One region of the Neobacillus sp. 114 genome, then DNA from elsewhere that is predicted to be linked to it. Evidence: riboswitches for the same ligand, from Rfam matches in the RefSeq annotation. Region 1 holds a riboswitch; each other region holds the start of a gene.
The links. Region 1 has a riboswitch for cobalamin ahead of QNN06_RS20735 (ribonucleoside-diphosphate reductase subunit alpha). Riboswitches for the same ligand answer to the same signal wherever they lie in the genome.

Region 1 (6,111 bases):
AAAAATGATTCTGTCTTTACGTTTCCTGAAGATGTTAAAGCGTTGCAAACGTATTTTGGACCAGAAGACCAGCAAGGTTATGTGCGGGCATATCCTGGAGCAGGAACGAATATCCCTATTTATATTCTTGGTTCCTCGACGGATTCTGCTTATCTTGCTGCAAGTCTGGGTCTGCCTTATGTTTTTGCCTCCCACTTTGCGCCAAGATTTATGGAGGAGGCGATTTCGATATATCGCAGCCGATTCCAGCCGTCAGAGTATTTGGATAAACCATACATGATGGTTTGTTTAAACGTAGTTGCTGCGGAAACGGACGAAGAAGCAAGTTTCTTATCAACTACGATGCGACAATTTTCCCTAAACGTTGTTCGCGGTTCCCGCATGCCATTGCAGCCACCTGTTGAAAATATGGATCAAATTTGGACTCCAATGGAGAAGGAAATGGTGATGTCCATGTCGAGAATGACGATGTTGGGAAGTAAAGAGGCCGTCCGGGAGCAATTATCAGCATTCCAGGAAAAATATAATGTGGATGAACTTATGGCAGTGTCTTATATATATGATGTGGAAAAACAAAAACGATCGTATGAGATATTGAAGGAAATTGTGGACGGGAAATAGGTAAATGGAGGGAAGTGTCTTCTTAGAGGGTTCATGAGGACAGAACCAGTCAATAAATTTAGTAACTTGTCGTCAAAAGCCATTCAGGGAGCCACCTCAAAAAAACCGCAAATCTCTTTTGAGATATTTGCGGTTTTTTTATTATCAAATTTGTGTGAAAATTAAGGTAAATGATGTAAATGTAGTAATCGGTTGGATGTAAAAAAGACAAAAGAATTGCGAAAGGGGAATGAATTCTTATGGGAGCAGGAAAGTCAGCTTTATTGGTTATCGATGTGCAGTTAGGTCCAATTTGGGGGACCTATAAAAAGGATGAAACGGTTTCCGTGATACAAAAGATGATTGCTAAAGCAGAAAGTGAAAATGTCCCGATCGTTTATATTCAGTTTGAAGGTCCGGAGGGAGATTTGTTGGAAAGGGGGACTCAATTTTGGCAGTTTGCTTCCGGTATCACTCCGCGCGAACAGGATATCGTAATCCACAAACGGGCGGCGGATTCTTTTTATCAAACGGAATTACAAGAAGAGTTGCAAAATCGAGGTGTGACCAACCTAGTTGTGGTCGGAGTGAGAACGGAATTCTGCATTGATACGACTTGCCGTGCGGCCATATCACAAGGTTTTGATGTTACATTAGTTGAGGACGGTCATACCACTGTTGACGGATTTTATCCTGCCGAGCAAATAATAAATCACCATAATAGTACCCTAAGAGGGGTGAAAACTCCTGAATATCAGATTGCCGTTGTAAAGGCGGATGAGGTTAACTTTTAAATTAATAACTTTTTACGACGAATGTCTCGCTAAACATTACCGATTTTTCTGATTGTAGGGATTGTGGAGATGGGCTTAGGTATTTTGATCATGGCAGAGGATTCAAATCAATTGTTCCGCCGCCATCATAATCACCATACACATTGAGTGAAGAATGGAGGAGTTTTACATTAAAAAATGTAAGATTCCTTTTTGTCATTTTTTGCAGGGGTTTCGAAAATTTTGTTGAAAGGTTAATAAGGATGGTTCATAAAAAATGATAAAGGGGTATTTGCAAAATGGAAAGTTTTTACTTTAAAGTAAATGGCAGCTGGCATGGAGATCGGAATGGGAAGGGGCATATTCAGACAAACGGTGGTCTGGATATCGCTGTTTCGGCACCGGCGGATATGGAGGGTCCAGGAATCGGGTCAAATCCAGAGGAGCTGCTTATTTCTTCTTCCAATAATTGTTATATGATTACACTAGGGGCGATGCTGGGGAATCGAAAAATTGAGGTAGAAAAACTCGAGGTTGTTTCTGAGGGTGTAGTTGACAGGGAGGATGGCAAATTGAAGTTTAAACAAATTATCCATCGCCCAGTTTTTTATATTAATAGTGCCTCGGGGATCTCCCCAGAAAAATTGCTAGAGATTGCAGTCCGGGCCGAGAAAGCTTGCTTTATTTCGCAGACATTACGGCCAAGTATCGATATTTCAGTAGAGCCAAATGTTGTTGTTGATGGAAAATAATACTTGACCAAAAAATGAGCTTGTACTAATATTGATATTAGTTTTTCTATATATTGTTTTATTTGCAAAACTAAAAACTATATATTGTGTTAGCCTTAAAGGAAGACGCCGAACACGGCTTAATAGGGAATCCGGTGTGATGCCGGAACTGCCCCCGCAACTGTAAATGCTGACGAAATGAGCAAACCACTGTATAAGAAGGCTTATGAAAATAGGTGCTTATACGGGAAGGGCTCAGAGTAGAGTGATGCATAAGTCAGGAGACCTGTCTTTCTTAAGATGTTTCAACTTCTTCGGGGATTGAGAAGAGGAAACGACGGCGACAGAAAAAGAAGGCATGGTTTCGTTTTCTATTTTGTTGTTTGCTCGTTTCATCCGCTCGGATCCCCCCGAAGCGGATTTTTTATTTTTAGGGGGAAAACCATGACCACACAGGAAAAATCAGATTTACATGAAGTTTTAGAAACAATTAGGCAGGTCTCGGAGAAATATAATCTCGATACAACAGAGCTGCAAAAACAAATTAGGGAACTTGATATTTCCAAAAAAGAGGCAAATCAGCAGGCGTTATTATATGCAGTAAACCAAATTGCTATGGACCAGCCAGATTGGACTTTTATCGCTGCCCGGTTATATCTGTATGAACTCTATATAAATGCATCGGAAAACAGAGGGTATGATTCTTCATTAAAATACGGAGATTTTTACGGCTTAATTCAACATTTAACGAGAATAGGGATTTATTCTAGTGACCTATTAAATGTATATACCAAAGAGGAAATGGATGAATTAGCAGCAGATATAAACCCAGAGCGGGATGAGTTATTTAATTACATAGGGTTATTCTTATTGGCAGACCGTTACCTTGCCCGAGACCATAATCGAACCATTTTCGAACTACCGCAGGAACGTTTCATGATCATTGCCATGACAATCATGAAAAATGAGGACAAGGACCATCGATTAAAGCTTGTAAAGGAAGCCTACTGGGCACTGAGCAATTTATACATGACCGTTGCCACTCCTACCTTGGCGAATGCCGGAAAAAGCTTTGGCCAGCTTTCATCCTGCTTCATTGATACGGTGGACGATTCCCTTGATGGCATCTATTTAAACAATTGGGATATTGCCAGGTTAAGCAAAGATGGCGGTGGGATTGGGATTTACTTTGGAAAAGTCCGGGCACTGGGTTCTGATATTAAGAAATTCAAGGGAAATTCCTCTGGTGTTGTACCATGGATCAAACTAGTTAATGACACCGCAGTAAGTGTTGATCAATTAGGGCAGCGTCAGGGGGCGATTTCCGTTTATTTGGATTTATTCCATAAGGACTTGATGAACGGATTCCTGGATTTGAAAACGAACAACGGGGACGAACGCCGGAAAGCACATGATATTTTTACAGGTGTCTGCGTGCCCGATCTTTTTATGGAAAAACTGCAAGAGACCGATGGGACTGGCAGAAGCAGCGGCGAGTGGCATACCTTTTGTCCCCATCAAGTGAAGCAGGTGATGGGCTGGAAGGATGCCGATGGAAATCCACTTGGACTAGAGGATTTTTACGATGAAATTGACCGGAGATACTTTACGGAGAAATATAAAGAGGCTGTTAACCATCCTTTATTGCCGCGAAAAACGTATAGGGCTATGGATATTATGGCGCGAATCATGATGGTGCAATTGGAAACGGGCACGCCATATATGTTTTATCGGGATGAAGTCAACCGGCAAAATCCTAATAAACATCTATTAGGAAAGGGCCGCACCTCGATATTCTGCAGCAACCTTTGTACGGAAATCACGCAAAATATGTCGGCGACGAAAATTGTTAACGAATACCAGGATCAGGATGGAAATGCAGTTATTGTTCGTAAACCTGGAGATTTCGTGGTGTGTAATCTATCATCTATCAATCTAGCAAAAGCGGTGCCGGCTAAGGTAATGGAGCGTTTGGTCCGTATCCAGGTCAGAATGCTGGATAATGTCATTGATTTAAATACCATTTCGGTAGGACAGGCGCAGATGACGAATCAAAAATTCCGGGCTATCGGTCTCGGTACGTTTGGTTGGCATCATCTTTTAGCGCTGAAGGGGATCCACTGGGAATCTGATTCGGCCGTTGAATTTGCGGATGAGCTTTATGAGGAGATAGCCTATTATACCATCCGTTCCTCAATGGAATTGGCCCGAGAGAAGGGAGCCTACAGCAAGTTCCTTGGTTCGGAGTGGCAGACAGGCGAGTATTTTGTCCGGAAAAAGTATCGGTCTGATAGGTGGCTGGAGTTAAAAAGGGAGGTCGCACAATACGGTCTCCGGAATGGCTGGCTAATGGCTATCGCACCAAATTCATCAACGGCCAAGATTGGTGGTTCAACCGATGGAATTGACCCAATTTACTCTGTCGAATACGCGGAGGAAAAGAAAAACTTTAAATTTAAAGTAACAGCACCAGATTTGAACCATCGAACGTATATCTATTACCGCCGGGCAAGGCACGAGCTCGATCAGCAGTGGAGCATTCAACAAAATGCTGCCCGCGCTCGCCATATTGACCAGGCGATTAGCTTTAATCTTTATGTCCGGCATGATATCAAGGCGAAAGAACTGTTGAACCTGCATCTAGAAGCGTGGCGGCAGGGTTTAAAGACGACGTACTATGTTAGAAGCACATCGCAAACGGAAATCGAGGAATGCGAAGCTTGCCATAGCTGATAGGAGGAACCATGAACCTTTTGAAAAAAATAAAACTGCTGAACCCGGAGTTTCCAAATAAATCAACAGGTATTATCAACGGGCAGTCATCGGGGCTGCTCAATTGGAACGATATTGCCTATCCGCAGATGTACGATTTGTATCAAACGTTATTGTCAAATTTTTGGAAGGCGCAAGAGATTAATATGCAGGATGACATAAAACAGTGGGACCTGCTTAGTGACATTGAAAAAGATGTATTTTTGCGAATCAATACCCAGCTTGCATCGCTGGACAGCCTGCAAACACCGACGATGACACAAGTAATGGATTATGTGACCGATTCCAGCTTTAAAGCGATTTTTGCAGTGATTGCCCAACAGGAGGCGGTCCATAATGAATCCTACTCATATATACTGAGCTCCCTTGTGCCGTTAAGTGAACAAAATGAGCGGTTTAATCAAGCGAAAAGTGACCAGATTGTACAAAAACGGAACCAACTGATTTTAGATGCATATGAACGATTTCGCGAAAAGCCCACAGCGCAACATTTATTTGAATTAGGTGTAAACTCAATTAACCTCGAGGGGATCTATTTTTATGCGGGCTTTGCCTTTTTCTATCATCTTGCTCGGGAGCAGAAAATGCTGAAAACCAGTACGATGATCAGCTATATCCAGCGGGATGAAATGCAGCATGCGTACTTCATGGCCCAATTTATACGGATTTTGTTAACAGAGAATCCAGAGCTGTACACTCAGGAGAATCTGGATTATGTATATCAGACCATTGGACAAGCCGTTGAACTGGAAAAGGAATGGGCGTCCTTTATCTTAAAGGAAATTGACGGTATCGATTTAAGAGAGTATGAGGAATATACAGAATATCTTGCCAATAAGCGCCTTCGACAGCTTGGATTGCAGAATTTATATAAGGAAAGGAACAATCCGATGCCTTGGATTCATGTGTTTAGTGATGAAATGCTGAACGGAACAAAATCCGATTTCTTCGAGCAGAAGCCGCGGACCTATTCTAAGGTCACCCAATCAAATGGGTTCGATGAGTTATGAAAATAGCCATCGTCTATGCATCAAAAACAGGGAATACGGAGGAGTTAGCCTATTTGCTGTGGAGTTTATTTTTACAGAAAAATAGAGATACAGCCCTGTTTCGTGTCGACCAATTTCCAGTTTGGGAATTAGCGGGGTTTGATGCAGTCGTGGTTGGAACCTATACGTGGGGAAATGGGGAAATCCCATACGAAATGATGGAACTGTACCGCGCTTTTGAAACTT
Region 2 (6,111 bases), 780 kb from region 1:
TTCTAGATTCTCAGGATAATAGAAATTAAAGGCTTCATCCTTTGCAACTGCCATTTTCATGATTTTTTCTTCCTTCTGTTCAAACATGGAGGATGTTTCACTTACAGTTAGCGGCTCAGCTTCAGCTAATTCAAGTAGCTTGTCCATATCAATCGTCTCTAAAACCAAGTCTCCTAATTTATCGAAAAATGGTGTAAGTTCTCCTCGTTCAATGGAAGGAATAAGTCCAAGATGTCTTTCTGGGATTTCAATGTCTAGCTCTCGTTTCAAGTAGCCGATAACAGGAACATGACATTCTTGTTCAATCGCTTTTTTGACAAGCTGAAAATGACCTTCACTCCCAACTTTGTTGGCAATTACTGCTGCAATATTTGGCCCTTCTGCAAACATTTGAAAACCCTTCACAATCGCTGCTGCACTTCGGGCCATACTTTCACAATTGACAACAAGCAATACCGGACTTTTGGTTATTATACTAATCTCTGCAGTACTTCCTTCATTCGTTTCCGGACTTTTCCCATCAAAAAATCCCATAACTCCTTCTATAATCGAAATATCAGCTTCACGACTTCCATGCGTAAAAATATCCAAAACTCTATCATGTGTAAGCATCCAACTGTCTAAATTACGAGAAACTCGATTGGTGACAGCTGTATGATAAGAAGGGTCAATATAGTCAGGTCCGCATTTAAAGCCTTGAACCGTTAAACCACGCTTGATTAACGCTGACATTAAACCAATTGTCAGTGTTGTTTTTCCAACACCGCTTCCCGTACCTGCAACTACAATTCTATTGATGGACATAGCCATTCCTCCGCTTTCTGCTGATTCCTTCTTTACCACTCTTCATAGAAAGTGTACGCTGCGCTATACTTTCTCCTTGAAGGATAATTTGTGGTACTCCAAAAACAGGGTGTTCCATTACAATGGGTGTAGTACCGTAGATGTGTTGAATCAAATCTGCTCGAATGATGTGCTTTGGAGCTCCAGCCGCTACTACTCTCCCATTATGTAACAGGAGCAACCGATTACAATACAGTGCAGCTATATTTAAATCATGCAGAACCGCGATTACGGTCAGATCATCTTCTTGCTGCCATTCTCGAATCCGATCCATCAAAAGTACCTGATGACCAATATCGAGATAGGTGGTCGGTTCATCAAGCATCAGAAGCTTTGGCTGCTGTGCCATTGTCTTTCCAAGAGCTACTCGCTGCCGCTCGCCCCCGCTAAGGCTTTCAAGCAGGCGATCACTTAACTCAGATAACCCCATTTTCTCTATAATGGAATCGATTAGTGGTTCAATCTCTGTTTTTTCTTCACCGAGCCAATTTTGAAAAGGAAACCTCCCCATTTCTATAACCTCTCTTACTGTAAATCCAATTGGAGGTAGAGATTCCTGCTGCAATACTGCCAACCATTTGGCTAGTTCCTTGCGTGTATAAAGTTCAATCCGTTTCCCATTTAATTCAATTCTTCCGGCTGTTGCACGATCCACTCCCGACAATAGCTTTAACAATGTAGACTTGCCGCTACCGTTCGGTCCAATGATCCCCAAGCATTCTCCACGTTTCACAGAAAAGCTAATTTCATCAAGCACAGACTGGTTGTCAAACCGTTTACTTAAGCTTTCCACTTCAATAAACATCCATCAACTTCCCCCTGTCATTTGCTTATTTCTACGAAGCAAGTACGCAAAGAATGGAGCGCCAAGAAATGCGGTCACAACCCCGAGCGGAATCTCCGTTGGGCTAAGTAATGTACGGGCAATCGTATCTGCCCAAAGGACATATATGGCACCAAATATCACGGACAATGGCAGTAATAATCGGTAATCCGGCCCAACTATTAGCCTCACTAAGTGTGGGACGACAAGCCCGACAAAACCAATCGTTCCTACAATTGACACTGCGGCAGAGGTGATTAGGGTGGAAACGACCAACACAACGAGCCGTGTACGTTTAATGTTGACACCCAAATGGGCTGCCTGCCGCTCTCCTAATGCAAATAAATTTAATGTACGTCCATATGACAGCAACACCACTATTCCAATTGCTAAATAAGGCATGAGCACAAAGGTAAATGACCAACCTCTTAAGGCTAAACTCCCCATCAGCCAAAAGACGATTTCATTCACCACCTGATCTGACAATGACACCATAAAGGAAACAAGTGATCCAAGAAAAGCAGAAACGACAACCCCAGATAAAATGATTGTTTCTACTTTAAACTTTCCATGTACATTTGCTAAACGGAGTACAACAAGCAAACTAATCAGGCCTGTCATAAATGCAACCAGTGGTATGGTCCAAATACCAAATAAACTAGTATGAAACCCGAATAGAATTATGAAAGCAGCACCTACCGCTGACCCAGATGCTACCCCTAATGTATACGGGTCAGCTAACGGGTTGCGCAACACTCCTTGAAAGCCAGCACCAGCAAGTGATAAGCATGCTCCAACAAGAATGGCAAGAAAAACCCGTGGCAAACGAACTTTTAAAATGATTTGCTCAGCTGATTCAGGCCAGTTGGAATCTATGAGACTTTGTAAAAAAGGCAGCTGGTGCAAGAGAATTCCCCAAACTTGCGAAAGAGCTAGATTAGCAGTACCAAGCGATAAACTAATGACCACTGAGAAAAGCAGGAGAACGAAACCCGCTCCCCCCCATATTGCTAATCTTCTTTTCATTTCTTAAACGATTCCGGATAAATTGCCACAGCAATTTGCTTCAGTGCATCTGTTATTCTTGGTCCGGGTCTGGACATAATATTTCCTTCAATCCCCGTCAGTCGACCTTCTTGAATGGCTGTAATCTTATCCCAGCCACTTCTAGATTTAATTAATTCCTCTAGCGGTTTGCCAGACTTATCATCAACAACATTAGCGGAATACAAAATGACATCCGGGTTATCCTGAATGATCTTCTCTTCATTGATGGCATTCCAGCCTTCCAGATCTGAAGCAATATTAACGCCGCCAGCCAGCGTAATCAGTTCATCCATAAATTCACCCTTGCCAACCGTCCAGCCTGGAGAAAATTCAATATAGACTTTTTTCTTATCTTCTTCCTTAATTTTTGCAGCAGCTTCTGTGACAGTGCGAATATCTTCCTTCATTTTAGCCACTAGTTCCTCTGCTTTTTCCTGAGTATCTGTTATGATGCCAATTTGGATAATATTATTTAAAATATCCTCCATCTTTTTCGGCTCAGTTTTATATAACTTAAGGTCTAAACCACGAAATTTCTCAGCAATATCATTTTTCATGGAAATGCCACCGATTACTAAATCCGGATTAGCAGCAATAATGGCTTCCTCATTTGGCTTAGTCACCCCGCCTACTTTTGGCTTTGTCGTTGCTTCTTTAGGGTAATCATCATAATCAGATACACCAAAAATTTTATCGCCCAGGCCTAGAGCGAAAAGAATTTCCGTTTCTGATGGAGAGGTAGATACAATACGTTCCGGTGCCTTATCAAAAGTTAATTCAGCACCCGTTGCATCCTTCACTGTAAGCGGGTAAACTGTTTCTTTAACCTTTACCTCTTCAGTTGCTGTTTCGGATTTTTGTTTTTTATCAGCACCTGAAGATTCTTTTGATGTCCCACATGCGCTGATTGTCACCATCATCAATACAGTCAAAATTAATGCCAAAAACTTTCTCATTACTCAATTCTCTTCCCTTCGTTTATAGTTCGAGATGAGCTTGATATCTTGAAGTCTTTCCCATAACAACGAAAAAAGCCCTGCTTCCATTCGGAAACAGGGCGCGCGAAATCAGAAAAAATAAATATATTTATACTGATTATGCCGATCCTTTTCCACGAAGGATTTCGTTGGCAAGCTTAATAGGCAGGTTTCCTGGCTTACGGGTAACGTGACTTCCTCTCCTTCCCATTCCTAAGTTGGAACAGTGGTACTGCGAGGTTATCCCCGAATAACAGTGGCGGGACCGCGCCGGATTCTCACCGACTTCCCTTTTAACCTTATCCAATGATAAGGCACCTACTAGCTATGTAAGATTCAATTGGTCAAGCAAATTACTCAACTAGTATTATAGCAAATACTTCATGATAAGCAAATATTTGGTTTTGCGATATAAGATTAGAATAGACCTGTATCGCCGGTAAACATAAATGGATCCACAAACTAAACTTGAAGAATTTCAAATGCACATTTATAAAAGACCCTTTTACAAAGTACATTTCTTCACAAACTGTATGCTATAATTTGTAGGGTAAAAGAAAGTAAGAGGTGACCATTCTTGGCAATACATGTTGTACTATATCAACCAGAAATTCCGTCTAATACGGCAAATATTGCACGGACGTGTGCCGCAACGGATACAGCCTTGCATTTAATACGGCCGCTTGGCTTTTCAACAGATGAAAAAATGATAAAACAAGCTGGTTTAGATTTCTGGCAGTCTGTAAACATAACGTATTATGACTCATTGGATGACTTTTTTTCAAAAAATCATGGTGAGTTTTACTATATTGAAACGTTTGGTGAAACAGCACATTCATCCTTTGATTTCAGCGATGTTTCAAAGGAACATTATTTTATGTTTGGAAAAGAAACAACGGGTTTACCAAAAGATTTACTAAGAACACATAAAGATCACTTTTTGAGAATACCAATGAATGACCATGTTCGTTCACTGAACCTCTCGAATACAGCTGCGATATTGGTGTATGAGGCTTTGCGACAGCAGGGATTTCCTAATTTAAAATAACAAAATCTTCCTAACTGGAAGATTTTGTTTAATTGTTTAAACTAAGTTAAATATTATTTAAAAAAATTATTATCCACCTAACTTAATCATCTCTAAATGCTTGATTGTTGGACTAAGATTTACTAAAAAGTAAGCTTCTCTCAGCCTTCTAAATGGTGCACTCCCTTGTAAATAAGCTTGGCCACCGGAATAGAGCATGTCGGCATGGACCACTTTCAAGGTCAATTTAGCTATTTCTAATCGTGTTAACAATATTTCCTTCCAAATAAGCGATAGATCTAAAGTATTTGCAAGTTTATATGCTTTTTCGCGGATGCACTGTAGTTCTTCAATCAATTCCTTTGGCTGCGGTTTTAAATGTTGATTAACTTCTACATCCCTGGAATAACACTCTTCCATAGATTTAAGAGAAGCATAAGATACTCCTATTCCCAAAGGAATTTGGTAGAGTGCTAATGTTGGTCGTACTTTTTGTATAAATGAGTCTGCTTCTTCGGCGATAATCCAATCATCTGGAACGTACACATTATGCAAGGAACAAGAGTAAGTTGCACTACCATTTATACCAACAAAATTTGTTTTACTTTCTAACGCTAAACCTTCAATTTTTACAGGTATCATACACATTATTCGCTGGTGGTGATTTAGAGATGCTAGGATAACAAACCAGTGATCGTCCTTCAAATTTGAAACACTAGGCAAACTGCCATTTATGATATATCCCCCATCAACTCTTTCAGCTTTAAGCCTGATAGTTTCCAGCCCAGCATAAAATTTTAATGCGTTTGATAAACCAGTCCCTACCAGTTTATCTCCTGATTCTAATAATGGTAACAAATTTTTATTAATAAAAAAATTGTTGCTCAATCTCACAGACGCTAGACCGGCTAAATGACACCATAATGTAAAAGCTGATGTCATGCAATACTTCGCAGTTTCTTCTATTAAATACATCTCTCTATTATTGACATGTTCCTTTTGTAATCCGTTTGGATGAAAAAAACCTGCTTTACCGACCGAACTCAGAAATTCTTTAGGATAATAAGCATGTTCATCTATTTGCCTGATAAATGGTTGAAGATATTCATCAATGATTTGTTTTAAAACTACCTCTTCTTTATTTGTTATCACATTTGCACCCCTAATCCTGATAGGATATTTCTATTTCCTCCATTCAATGCTCTCTTGCTTCTGTTTGTTAACTATTAAATGGTATATATTCCTTGATAACTCGAATAGTTCTTAGTTGTTCATCCTCTGCACCTTGAACAGGAAGACCGACTTCGATATTTTTTCTTGTGTATACTATATTCTCTTCCGTAATTATTTCACCCGGTATAAAAATTGGGATGCCTGGCGGATAAACCATTACA
Region 3 (6,111 bases), 1.6 Mb from region 1:
GAACGGGAAGCTAAAACAACCAAAGTGACCTCCAAAAAGGTGGCAAATGAAATGACCTCCATTCTTCTAAATGTGGTTGAATCTGGAACAGGTCAAAAAGCCCGCATCCCAGGAGTACAAATTGCCGGAAAAACCGGTTCAACCCAGCTTCCGTTTGCTGATATAAACGGCACGAAGGATCAGTGGATGGTCGGCTATACGCCCAATCTGGTAGGTGCCATTTGGATTGGTTTTGACCAAACCGACCGCCAGCACTACCTGCCAAGCTCAAGTTCGGCAAATGTCGTTCCTATTTTTAAAGAAATCATGAGAACATCAACAGCCTCTCTTCCTAAAGAAAATTTTGAGGTTGTGTCCATAAATGCTAAGCTAGCCGGGGAAACAAACCCCGCATCAAACATACAAGACCAAGCAGAAGAAATTGGTAAAGAATTAAATGAAAATGCCAAGAAGATTGGGAAATCGATTAAAGAACAAGCACCTGAATGGAAAAAAGGTTTTGAGGAAGTTCTTTATAATGTTGGCGAAAAAGTCGATTCGTTGATTCAAAAACTGCAGAGTATGCAAAAATAGCACGCCGTTTGGCGTGCTATTTATTATCTGTTAACTCAATTGGGTCTTGATGAAATGTTTTTTCCTTATGCCTTTGTAAAAGCTTTAGCAGGACTGGACCAAGGGTTAAATAAAACAAAAAGTTGCCGGCCGCATGATATAAATCAAACGGGATCCCTCTTAAGTAGTAGACCCAAAAAGCAGCCGGGCCGCCAATGATGAAGACGTTTAAGGATACCATAAATCCAAAAAACAGCCCGGTAAATCCGGCGTATACCGATAAAAGTAGATGCGGGATTTTTTCATAAAATCTTCCGATCATGCCCGATAGAACGGCAACTGTCCCCCAAGCAATCAGCTGCATGATAACAAAGGGGCCGAAGCCTAACACAAGATTTGAACCTAATACAGTAAGAACAGCAATAATCAGCCCAAACCGCACCCCATAAATCAAGGCAGAGCAAATAATAATAACCGTTGATGGCTGGACGTTTGGAATCATCCCCATATAAATCCTGCCTACAATACTCAAGGTTGCTAAACACGCCATTAAGGTCATATTCCTTAAAGTAAAAAGTTGCCGTATCTTGGGCTTAAAAACGGAGTGAATACTCGTCATCACTTATCCTCCCTGTAATCGACGACATAATTCCACTCAATCGTGTCGCCCGGATTAACATCCTTTACGCCGGATGATCGGTCTCCTTTAACTCCATTTATTCTGTAGCTCCATCCGCTGTATGGTCCTTTATCAAACTCATGCCAGCCGCCAATGCCTTTTGTATAGAGCGTGGCACCCGTACCAGTGGTATCCAGCTTTATGCCGGCCTCCTGACAGACCTGCTTCAAAACATCGGCAGCTTTCGTTTGGTCATTTATTTCAACTTTTCTTGGTGCGATTAAATAGCCATCAGGTGTCTTTACTGAAACAGTTACTGTGTCTTGCTTTTTCTCTTCCACCTGTGCAGATGCTGGTGCCGTGCTGCTTGCTGCCTGTTGCGTTACCGTTGAGGTTTGTTTTACTGGCTGAGTAGTTATTACTTTTACTGTTGAATTTTTTCCAGCGGTATCAGATGACGTTGCTTCTGCATTGGAAACAATCCCTTCCACATTCTCAACTGTTTCGGCAGCGGTTTGCTGATCCTGCTGAACTTGTTTAACCTGAGGGGTGGTTGTTGTTGTTGTAATCGTTTTGCCCGGAGTATAGCCATATATAGCATAGCCAATCCCACCGATTACCAAGAGCCATGATGCAATATCACCGATGATTTTCTGCCAGCCTTTCATGCTTACACCCCCAAGAACTTTCTTCTAAGAACTAAAGCCAGTGCCCCAATAAATGCAGTAGTGCCCCCTACCTTGAGGTTATTGGAATTGAAGGTACCACTTTCTTTTTCAACTTTCACCTCAACTTTGGGTTCGCCTGCTGCTGTTTGAATCGCTGCTGGCTGCTGGACGACAATCACTTGCGGCTGTGAAGATGTATTTCCTGTAGTTCCTGCTGCGCCGGCATTATTGTTCGTAATGATTTCCCTAATTACCTCTTTCGTTGACTCTGAGACAGGTAATTTAGAAACGTCTGTAGTAGGTGTGACAGTCACGTAATTATTGTTGTTTACGACCGTTGGTGTTGGAGCAGGTATAGTCGGCTGTGATGGTACAGGCTCCTCATTCACTTGATATGGAAAACTAAAAAGTTGGTCTCCAGATTTAAATTTATCGTAAGCTACTAAAGCTTGAAAAACCTGCTCTGTTGCAAAACTATTCTCTGCCGTTTCGGATTTCATCCATTTATAGCCGCCATTTCCTATTTCATAGGTAAATAGATGATTAACAGGATTTTTTCCATCCTTAGTGAATTCAGTGGAAGTCGGGTCTACCCCAATAGAGGAAAGTCCAATTACCACCTGGGCCGTTGAAGATGAGTTTTCTCCCCAATTATCAAAACCGCCATTAGCCGTTTCAACCGCTTTTAAATAAGAGACGGCACTATTGATGTCTGCTTTGACAACACCATCTGACTTATGCTTGCCTAAAGCAGTCAGCACCATTCCAGTTGTATCCGGATCAGCTTGTTCACTTGTTGATCCAGCCCAGTTCCAGCCACCGGCAGTTGAATCCATAGTTGTAATCTTGGCGATAAGTTTATCTTTTGTCCATAAAGCATCAGCTGGGATAGTGTAATCTGCACTATCTAATGCAATTAATGCATATACATAGGCAGTAAATGCGTTCAAGGATGTATCACTGTAAGCCTTTTTTATTAAGTCTTGCCCCTCAAAATTAGCCGGATCTGCCCCTAAAGCACGAACAGCCAGGATAGTTTTATGAAGCTCCGTTCCTTTTAAATCAGTTCCATTTACCCTGCTTTTCAGCTTCATTAGATAGTCTTGCTTGTTTGCTGATGTCAATTTCCCTGCTTTTGATAGAGAAATAGCCAGCCAATCTGAATTTAGCTCTCCAGCCTGAACATGTTCGGCAGTAGAGGCAATCTCTGTGCTGACATCCTCAGCTGCATAAGCATTGTAAGGTACCGCCAGCGCCAGTGCTCCCGCAATAACCATCAATTTTGTTGCTTTTCTCATTATTTCTCTCTCCCTTTCTATCTTTACCCCAAAATTGGCATAAAAAAATCCTCCTATCAACTAGGAGGAGGTGTTATGTATGCTAAGTAACAAACGAGTGACGTTTCCTGCTTAACACTCTCCTATCCACGTAGGCAATTGTGTTTAAAAGCAGGCAGGTTTCCTGGCTCATGGTCATTGCTTCCTATGTCTTCCCATCTTTTGCGACAGTGACATCGTATAGGTTGCTCCCATTTACAGTGGCGGGACCGCGTTGGCTTTTAACCAACTTCCCTATTAAGCTAAGAGTCTTGTGTTAAGACTTTAGCACCTGTTTTTTAAAGATTATTTTTTTATGCTGTTATTATTATAGTAAAAGTCTGGTTCATTTGTACATGTTTTTGTTTTTGCTTTCATTTTTTTACTGAATTAAACAAGCAGGGAGCAACCCTAAAAAAGGTGCCCCCTAGGCTTGCTATTATTCAAAATTTCTTGTTAGGTTTGCCATTTCGATGGCGCCAGAAGCAGCTTCCCAGCCTTTGTTGCCTGCTTTTGTACCAGCCCGCTCGATTGCCTGCTCGATTGAATCTGTGGTTAATACCCCAAAAATAACCGGAATGCCAGTGTCAAGCGTGATGCGGGATACTCCCTTTGCCACTTCATTACACACGAAATCAAAATGTGGTGTGGAACCGCGGATAACTGTACCAAGTGTGATAACTGCATCATATTTTTTGCTGTCAGCCATTTTTTTAGCGATTAATGGAATCTCAAATGCGCCTGGAACCCACGCGACATCCACATCAGCCTCATTCACTCCATGGCGCTTTAAAGCATCCTGTGCGCCAGACAATAATTTGCTTGTAATAAATTCATTAAAACGTCCAACTACGATTCCGACTTTCAGTCCTGTACCAACTAAGTTTCCTTCAAAAATATGTCCCATTTCTATTCCTCCGTATTTTTAATAATGAAGCAGATGACCTAATTTATCATGTTTGGTTTTTAAATAGCTTTCGTTTTCGGGTCTCATTTCCATTTGCAGCGGTACCCGCTCGACGACTTCCAGGTCATAGCCCTTGAGGCCCTTAATTTTACGCGGATTATTCGTTAATAACATCATTTTTCTGATGCCAAGATCTCTTAAAATTTGTGCACCAATTCCGTAATCCCTTAAATCAGGCTTAAAGCCAAGTTTTTCATTTGCTTCTACCGTATCGTAGCCTTGTTCCTGAAGCTGATAGGCCTTCATTTTGTTAAGGAGGCCAATGCCTCTGCCTTCCTGGCGCATATACAACAGCACACCATTGCCGGCTTGTTCAATCTGCATCAGGGCGGCGTGGAGCTGCGGACCGCAGTCACAGCGGTAAGATCCAAAAACATCACCCGTTAAGCATTCCGAATGAACCCTGACCAGAATTGGCTTTTCCGGGTCAATTTCACCTTTAATGAGAGCAACATGCTCTTTGTCGTCTACCATATTTGAATACCCGATTGCTTTAAAATCGCCATATTCAGTCGGCAGCTTGATTTCAACTTCCCGCTTTACCAATTTATCCTTCTGATTTCGATATTCAATCAGATCTTTGATCGTAATCATTTTCAGGCCCAGCTTATCGGCGATTTTTCTAAGCTGCGGTACCCGGGCCATCGTCCCGTCTTCATTCATGATTTCACAAATGACGCCAGCTGGCTTGGCTCCAGATAGTTTTGCAAGATCTACTGCTGCTTCTGTGTGACCTGTTCTTCTAAGGACGCCGCCTTTTTTAGCAATAAGCGGAAAAACATGACCAGGTCGTTTAAAATCGGCAGCTTTTGACTGAGGGTTAATTAAATTCATGATTGTCGCGGACCGTTCAAAGGCCGAAATACCCGTTGTAGCATTTTTATGATCAATGCTGACTGTAAAAGCAGTCCCATGCGGGTCGGTATTGTTAGCTACCATCGGCATTAAATCCAGTTTTTTTGCTAATTCTTCCTCAATCGGAACACAGACAAGGCCTCTCCCATGCGTTACCATCAAATTGATAACCTCAGGAGTCGTTTTTTCAGCAAGCGCTATGAAATCTCCTTCATTTTCCCTGTCCTCATCGTCGCAAACAATGATAACCTTCCCTTGTTTCAATTCTTCGATTGCTTCTTCAATCCTGTCAAACATGCTGTATCACTCCTTTGTTCAGTTTTTTCATGCAATATTATAAAAATCCATTCGCTTCTAAAAATTGGGCCGTAATACCTGATTGGCCTTTAGGCTTCTGATTGTTCGAAAAATTATTCATAAAATGAGCGACATATTTGCCAATCATATCGCATTCTAAATTTACAATCTCACCCTGTCCTTTGATACCGACCACGGTTTCCGACATCGTATGGGGAATCAACGATAATGTAAACGAGTTTTCGGTCACTCCAAATACCGTTAAGCTTGTCCCATCCACTGTTATAGAGCCTTTATAAATGATGTATTTCAATATTTCCGGCTCGGCCTCAATTTCATAATACACAGCATTTTCAAGCGCATTTTTGCTTTTAATAACCCCGGTGCCATCGATATGCCCCGAAACAATATGACCGCCAAACCTTCCCCCGGCCGCCATTGCTCTCTCAAGATTTACTTTTGAGCCGCGCTTTAACGAATTTAAACTAGAGGCTTTAACCGTTTCCGGCATGACGTCGACCGTAAAGCGGGTTCCCGTAAAGGAGGTGACAGTTAAGCAAACCCCATTGACAGCAATACTGTCTCCAAGATGAACATCGGCAAGGATTTTTTTCGCTTCAATCGTCATCACAAATGAATTACCAGTCCGCTGTATAGCCGAAATTGTACCAATCTCTTCAATAATTCCGGTAAACATCCTTCTTTCTCCCTTCATTAGGTTTCCAGGGATAAAATATTCTTCTAAAAAGCAAAAAGACCCTGAGGTAACAACCTACAGGGCCTGTTTAAAGACAATAGAAAATTAAGGCTTAAAAAAGGCTAAATTTCTCCAATTTT

Region 2: linked by a shared signal. The riboswitch ahead of QNN06_RS17005 (ABC transporter substrate-binding protein) and the one ahead of QNN06_RS20735 (ribonucleoside-diphosphate reductase subunit alpha) in region 1 are both predicted to bind cobalamin.
Region 3: linked by a shared signal. The riboswitch ahead of QNN06_RS13005 (prenyltransferase/squalene oxidase repeat-containing protein) and the one ahead of QNN06_RS20735 (ribonucleoside-diphosphate reductase subunit alpha) in region 1 are both predicted to bind cobalamin.

Annotation. Positions count from the first base shown of each region.
Region 1 is NZ_CP126144.1:4,271,076-4,277,186, reverse strand. It holds gene QNN06_RS20750 (LLM class flavin-dependent oxidoreductase) at 1-621, shown strand, start outside; gene QNN06_RS20745 (cysteine hydrolase family protein) at 861-1,394, shown strand; gene QNN06_RS20740 (OsmC family protein) at 1,673-2,125, shown strand; cobalamin riboswitch at 2,212-2,412, shown strand; gene QNN06_RS20735 (ribonucleoside-diphosphate reductase subunit alpha) at 2,549-4,837, shown strand; gene QNN06_RS20730 (ribonucleotide-diphosphate reductase subunit beta) at 4,849-5,886, shown strand; gene QNN06_RS20725 (flavodoxin domain-containing protein) at 5,883-6,111, shown strand, end outside.
Region 2 is NZ_CP126144.1:3,486,080-3,492,190, forward strand. It holds gene QNN06_RS16990 (cobyrinic acid a,c-diamide synthase CobB) at 1-804, opposite strand, end outside; gene QNN06_RS16995 (ABC transporter ATP-binding protein) at 791-1,648, opposite strand; gene QNN06_RS17000 (FecCD family ABC transporter permease) at 1,652-2,692, opposite strand; gene QNN06_RS17005 (ABC transporter substrate-binding protein) at 2,689-3,669, opposite strand; cobalamin riboswitch at 3,838-4,027, opposite strand; gene trmL (tRNA (uridine(34)/cytosine(34)/5-carboxymethylaminomethyluridine(34)-2'-O)-methyltransferase TrmL) at 4,268-4,738, shown strand; gene QNN06_RS17015 (acyl-CoA dehydrogenase family protein) at 4,808-5,869, opposite strand; gene QNN06_RS17020 (aminotransferase class I/II-fold pyridoxal phosphate-dependent enzyme) at 5,937-6,111, opposite strand, start outside.
Region 3 is NZ_CP126144.1:2,643,620-2,649,730, reverse strand. It holds gene QNN06_RS13020 (transglycosylase domain-containing protein) at 1-573, shown strand, start outside; gene QNN06_RS13015 (ECF transporter S component) at 590-1,171, opposite strand; gene QNN06_RS13010 (DUF4430 domain-containing protein) at 1,171-1,839, opposite strand; gene QNN06_RS13005 (prenyltransferase/squalene oxidase repeat-containing protein) at 1,842-3,137, opposite strand; cobalamin riboswitch at 3,274-3,466, opposite strand; gene ribH (6,7-dimethyl-8-ribityllumazine synthase) at 3,595-4,062, opposite strand; gene QNN06_RS12995 (bifunctional 3,4-dihydroxy-2-butanone-4-phosphate synthase/GTP cyclohydrolase II) at 4,081-5,274, opposite strand; gene ribE (riboflavin synthase) at 5,312-5,971, opposite strand.